Regions from separate parts of the Bacillus safensis genome, predicted to be linked through region 2. Evidence: riboswitches for the same ligand, from Rfam matches in the RefSeq annotation. Region 2 holds a riboswitch; the other holds the start of a gene.

Region 1 (3,420 bases), 1.2 Mb from region 2:
CCTTCTTGACCTACGTTTGCTGAGCAGTGCATGGATAAAATATCTTGCTCAGGAAGCAGGTAGTTCATCACAGAGAAAATGGACTTTTTCATTTCTCCTGCATATTCTGTTCCACCGATAAGAATCGTGCGTTTTTCAAAAGAAACGATGATAAACGTTTCAGAGTTTGTGCCATCTGTTGCAGGATCTGCTTTAAAGTGCGGTGCAGATAAGATGGTGAAAGGTTTTTCGTTTGAAGAAGGTGTTGACCCGTCAGGTCTGATAAATAGCTGCTTGGCAAAAAGATTGTGCCATGCGAATTCGTTTACAACTGTAATCGGCATACGATATCTTTCGTCAGCGCCTGCAAACCCTTCAAAGACGAACAGTTCATCACGTTCTTTTAAGTATGACACAACCTTTGTATATAAACGGTCAAATGCTTCTTTGGAGATCGGCTGGTTTACTTGACCCCAATCGATTTTATGTTCAGAGCTTTCTTCTTTGACGATAAATTTATCTTTAGGCGAACGTCCTGTGTAGGCTCCAGTTGTGGCGCGGACAGCTCCAGTTGATGTTAAAACGCCTTCATTACGTGCCAAAATCTTTTCAACAAGTTTCGGAACAGATAAATTTTGGTGCGTATTTTCTAATGAGAGCAATGACTGCAAATCTTCTTTTAAATCCACTGAGTTCATAAAAAAACCCTTCCTTTACCGTTGAATTTGTTTGTTTCGATTAGTATAACACATTAATAATAATAGTCTATACTATTTAAAAATTTTTGTGTGTGTTTTTTCATTTCTGCTATGAAAATATGCTTTTTGGTGATGCTAATGGTGAGGAGAAAAAAGAGGGAGATAATTCTTATGAAGCATTGACATGACGCAAGGGTTTAAGATAAGATATCTTATTGAACGGATACTCTTATCCCGAGTTGGTGGAGGGACAGGCCCGATGAAGCCCAGCAACCGGTTTCTTATTTAAAAGGCATGAAAATGCTGAGAAACCAAGGTGCTAACCTGATGCAAGGTACAAGAACACCTTGAGCGATAAGAGTGAAAGGCATGCGATCTCAGACCCTTTCCTCGCAATGAAGGAAATGGTTTTTTTATTTTTGGGATATCATATGAACAAATTGCCAATAACATCTCTAATATAAACGTTTTCAAATATAAGAGGGAACGAGTTCCGTATCATATTGGAGGCCTCATCTTGGGATGATGTGGTCTTGTACAGGAGGAAATAGCCATTATGAGTCAAAATCGTCGTTTATTTACTTCAGAATCAGTGACAGAAGGACATCCGGATAAAATCTGTGATCAAATTTCAGACAGCATTTTGGATGAAATTTTAAAGAAAGATCCAAATGCACGTGTTGCCTGTGAAACTTCTGTTACAACCGGTCTCGTATTAGTAAGCGGTGAAATTACAACGTCTACTTATGTCGATATTCCAAAGACGGTGCGTGACACAATTAAGGAAATTGGCTACACACGTGCGAAATATGGTTTTGATGCGGAAACATGTGCTGTACTTACATCAATTGATGAACAGTCTGCTGATATTGCGCAAGGTGTAGACAAAGCACTTGAAGCACGTGAAGGAACAATGACGGAAGAAGAAATTGATGCGATTGGTGCAGGTGACCAAGGATTGATGTTTGGTTTTGCCAATAACGAAACCGAAGAGCTCATGCCGCTGCCGATTTCACTAGCGCATAAATTATCTCGCCGTTTAACAGAAGTACGTAAGGATGAAACACTTGCATACCTTCGTCCAGACGGAAAAACACAAGTCACAGTTGAATATGATGAGCAAAACAAACCAGTTCGTATTGACACAGTGGTTATTTCTACGCAGCATGCACCAGAAGTGACGCTTGAACAAATTCAAAGTGACTTAAAAGAGCATGTCATCAGTCCTGTCGTTCCAAGTGAACTGATTGATGAACAGACAAAGTACTTCATTAACCCAACTGGCCGTTTCGTGATCGGTGGACCTCAAGGGGATGCTGGTTTAACTGGACGTAAAATCATCGTTGATACGTATGGCGGATACGCTCGTCATGGAGGCGGTGCTTTCTCAGGTAAGGATGCAACGAAGGTTGACCGTTCTGCGGCATACGCTGCTCGTTACGTAGCGAAAAATATCGTAGCTGCCGGCCTTGCAGATTCTTGTGAAGTACAGCTTGCTTATGCAATTGGGGTTGCACAGCCTGTATCGATTTCAATTGATACATTCGGGACAGGAAAAGCTTCAGAAGAAAAATTAATTGAAGTGGTTCGTGCAAACTTTGATCTTCGTCCAGCTGGCATTATTAAAATGCTAGACCTGCGCCGTCCGATCTACAAACAAACAGCTGCATACGGACATTTCGGCCGTCACGACTTAGATCTTCCGTGGGAAAAAACGGATAAAGCCGATACACTTCGCAAAGAAGCATTGGGACAATAACAACATAAAAAACCGCTTATTTTAAGCGGTTTTCCTTTTGATTAAAAAAAAATCTTCAAAAAGCGAAAAAATGTGAAACAAAATCGGACAAAATACTGTCTAATTATAGGTCTACTTTTAAGAAATAACATAACGTGGAGGCAATAATATGTGTGGGTTTGTTGGTGTATTTAATCACCGTCCATTGTCCGAAACTACTGAACAGGAAGAGCTAATTAAACAAATGAATCGTCTCATCGTTCATCGTGGTCCGGATGATGAGGGTTACTTTCATGATGAGCATGTAGGATTTGGATTTAGACGTTTAAGTATTATAGATGTTGAGCACGGAAAGCAGCCGCTTTCTTATGAAGATGAAAAGTATTGGATTATTTTCAACGGAGAAATTTATAACTATGTGGAGCTGAAGGAAGAGCTTGTGAAAAAAGGCTATACGTTCAGCACAGATTCTGATACGGAAGTACTTCTTGCTACATACCGTCATTATAAAGAAGAAGCGGCTTCTAAGCTTCGCGGCATGTTTGCATTTTTAATTTGGGATAAAGAAGCGCAATTATTATATGGCGCAAGAGATCCTTTCGGCATCAAACCGCTTTATTTTACACAATTGGATGAGCAAGTGTACTTTGCATCTGAACGCAAAAGCTTGATGGCAGTGAACGAGAACATTTTATTTGATGAGACTGCTTTGCAGCAATACATGTCATTCCAGTTCGTACCTGAGCCAAATACACTTGATCAAAAGGTGCACAAAGTAGAGCCAGGTCATCAGTTTACTTTACGCCCAGGACAGGAGATTGAATTTAAGACTTACTGGAAAGTTCAATTCAAGCCTGAGCAAACTCAAGAACAAAAGCTGATTGAAGAAGTCCGCGATGCAATCTATGATTCTGTGAAAGTTCATATGAGAAGTGATGTTCCTGTTGGTTCATTCCTATCAGGTGGTATCGATTCTTCTTTCATCGTATCTGTTGCAAAGGAATT
Region 2 (3,420 bases):
ATGGAGCTGTTTTACCAAGAAGGACCTGCCATCCTTGAAGCGCTGAAAGAAAAAAATTGCCGCATTTTTCTCGATCTAAAATTACATGACATTCCAACAACGGTGCAAAAAGCGATGAACCGGCTTGCCGCACTTGGCGTTGACTTGGTCAATGTGCATGCGGCTGGCGGGAAACGAATGATGCAGGCTGCGTTAGAGGGACTTGAAAGCGGAACTCCTGCTGGACAAAGCCGTCCGGGCATTATTGCAGTGACCCAGCTGACTAGTACGTCTGAAGACATGATGAGAAAAGAATTACTCATTGACCGTCCGCTGCAAGAGACTGTTATCCGGTACGGACAATTAGCATATGAAAGTGGGCTGGATGGGGTTGTTTGCTCTGTTCATGAATCTAAAGCACTTCATGAACATATCTCACCCTCCTTTCTCACTGTAACGCCAGGTATTCGCTTACCAAATGATCAAACTGATGACCAAAAACGTGTGGCGACACCTGCCTATGCAAAAGAGCAAGGTGTTTCACAAATTGTTGTCGGGAGATCAATCACAAAAGCTGATAAACCAATAGAAGCCTATCATCAAATTTTGAAAGAGTGGGAGTGACTGCCAGATGAAATCAAAAATCGCGAAACATCTATTACAAATCAAAGCGGTCTCATTAAAACCAGACGAACCGTTTACATGGGCGAGCGGTATAAAATCACCGATCTATTGTGATAACCGCCTCACATTATCATATCCAGAAGTCAGACACGACATTGCGGAAGGTCTAAAAGATTTGATTCTCACTCATTTCAAGGGAGCAGAGATTGTTGCGGGTACTGCAACAGCAGGCATTCCGCATGCGGCATTAGCAGCAGACCGCTTGAACATCCCGATGTGTTATGTCAGAAGTAAGCCGAAAGCACACGGCAAAGGAAATCAAATTGAAGGGGCCGTATCGAAAGGCCAAAAGGTTGTCGTCGTCGAAGACCTTATTTCCACAGGAGGCAGTGTGCTGGAAGTGGTTGCTGCTCTTCAAGCTGAGGGCTGCGAGGTACTAGGAGTTGCCGCAATCTTCACATACGGACTGCCAAAAGCAGCAGCCGCTTTTCAAGAAAAAAATATTCCATATGTCACCCTGACAGACTATGACTCATTGATAGACGTGGCACTTGAACTGAAAGCGATTGAGCCGTCTGCGATGAACAAACTAAAACGCTGGAGACAAGATCCTTCGTCTGAATCTTGGATGGAAGAAACGGTCTGAAAAGTCAAAGTCCAACGTTAACAATTTCAAAAGCTGTGCCTGCCCGCACGGCTTTTTTATTTGGGTAAAAATAGTAAAATAGACTCAAATTTTAATAAAAACTAATCCTATCAATAAAGTCGGGTTGACTTTTGTTTGAATTGTGTTAATATTTAAGACAAATTGAAACTCTTATCCAGAGAGGTGGAGGGACTGGCCCGATGAAACCCGGCAACCTGCGATTCGCAAGGTGCTACTTCCTGCAAAATGATTCTATTTTGAAAGATAAGGAAATTGTGAGCTTCCTCATCTTTCTTTCGGACTGAAAGAAAGTTTTTTTATTTTAACGGTGAGGAGGAAGAGGAGATGGAAGTGAAACAAAATCAGGATGAGGACTTAGTAAAGCATATGCAAGAACTGATTGGGGATATGAAATTCGGTTCAATTACGTTAATTGTTCAGGACGGTCAAGTGATTCAAGTGGAAAAAAACGAAAAAATTAGATTAAAGTAGTGCGGAAAATAGCAATATGAGCGGTACTCCGGAAGGGGAGAAATCATGTTAACTTATGAAAATTGGCAAGAGCCGTCCATTACATTTCAAGAGGATGATTTGTATAAAGGAGCCCTGTCTGTACTGAAATGGGCGTACGGTCATTATGGTGACCAGCTCGTATATGCGTGCAGCTTTGGGATTGAGGGCATCGTTCTGATTGATCTGATTGCAAAAGTAAAAAAAGATGCGAGAATTGTCTTTTTAGATACAGGTCTGCATTTTAAAGAAACTTACGACACAATTGATGCGGTAAAGGAAAGATACCCGGGCTTAGATATTGTACTGAAAACGCCTGAGCTGACGGTTGAACAGCAAAATGAGCAGCACGGTGATCAATTATGGAAAACAGATCCTCAAAGCTGCTGTCATATGCGTAAGGTCATTCCTTTGCAAGAAGCGCTATCTGGTTATCCAGCATGGCTTTCTGGTTTAAGAAGAGAGCAGTCACCAAAACGAGCAGGGACGAATTTCTTAAATAAGGATGAAAAATTCAAATCAGTGAAAGTATGTCCGCTCATCCATTGGACGTGGAAGGACATATGGAGATATGCATCTAGAGAGGAACTTACTTATAATCCGCTGCATGACCAAGGATATCCAAGTATCGGCTGTGCACCGTGTACACAGCCAGCATTTACTGCAGATGATCTGCGTTCTGGCAGATGGTCAGGAACAGCAAAGACAGAGTGCGGATTACATGAGTAAGGGAGCATAACGTATGGAAATCGCCGCAATTTTATTTAGTCTATTCTTTGCTTTAAACATAGGCGCAAGCGGGGCAGCTGCTTCTATGGGCATTGCGTATGGATCAGGTGCCATTCAAAAGCCCATTTATGCACTCAGTTTTTGTGCAGTGGGAATTTTAGCAGGTTCAGTGATTGGCGGCGGCGAGGTCGTCAAAACGATCAGCTCTGGTATTATGCCAGAATCAGTCATTACACTTGAAATCGTTTGTATTATCATTGGTTCTGCTGCACTATCACTTTTCATAGCGAATCTCATGGCGATTCCTTTATCAACAAGTGAGGTCACAGTAGGGGCTGTGGTTGGTGTGGCAGTCGCGTATAAAGTATTGTTTGTGAAATCCATTTTAGTGATTGTGGCATTTTGGGTCATCATCCCGCTTTTTGCCTTTCTTTTTACCTTTGCTGTCGTCAAAATCATCAGAATGTTCCCTAAACGGAAGCTGTCTAAAAAAGGCACAGCTATTTTATCTGTCGTATTAATCCTCAGCGGATTTTTAGAGGCATTTTCAGCCGGTATGAACAATGTGGCAAATGCCGTCGGCCCGCTCGTCGCTTCAGGCGTTTTGTCTGTTGGGCAGGGAACACTTTACGGCGGAATCTTCGTCGCAGCAGGGGCCCTCTTGCTAGGCAGAAGAGTGCTGGAAACAAACGGAAAGAAAATTACCCGCTATCAAACAGGTGAAGGGATTTTACTTTCGAGTACCGGTGCCGGGCTTGTCATCGTCAGCTCTATTTTTGGGCTGCCCGTTCCACTTACGCAAATCACCTCCTCGTCTATCATCGGGCTTGGAATGGCAAAAGGCGGGCCTAACATTTTTCACAAACATGTTGTGAAAAAAATGCTGAAAGTATGGGTGGTCTCACCTTTTTTATCACTCAGCCTCTCGTATT

What was found. Region 2 has a riboswitch for S-adenosylmethionine ahead of AAYR28_RS07440 (DUF2292 domain-containing protein). Riboswitches for the same ligand answer to the same signal wherever they lie in the genome.
Region 1: linked by a shared signal. The riboswitch ahead of metK (methionine adenosyltransferase) and the one ahead of AAYR28_RS07440 (DUF2292 domain-containing protein) in region 2 are both predicted to bind S-adenosylmethionine.

What each region holds. Positions count from the first base shown of each region.
Region 1 covers NZ_CP154909.1:2,691,223-2,694,642, reverse strand. The annotation lists gene pckA (phosphoenolpyruvate carboxykinase (ATP)) at 1-677, opposite strand, end outside; SAM riboswitch class I at 904-1,038, shown strand; gene metK (methionine adenosyltransferase) at 1,234-2,436, shown strand; gene asnB (asparagine synthase (glutamine-hydrolyzing)) at 2,585-3,420, shown strand, end outside.
Region 2 covers NZ_CP154909.1:1,458,224-1,461,643, forward strand. The annotation lists gene pyrF (orotidine-5'-phosphate decarboxylase) at 1-603, shown strand, start outside; gene pyrE (orotate phosphoribosyltransferase) at 611-1,249, shown strand; SAM riboswitch class I at 1,418-1,520, shown strand; gene AAYR28_RS07440 (DUF2292 domain-containing protein) at 1,637-1,741, shown strand; gene AAYR28_RS07445 (phosphoadenylyl-sulfate reductase) at 1,787-2,488, shown strand; gene AAYR28_RS07450 (inorganic phosphate transporter) at 2,502-3,420, shown strand, end outside.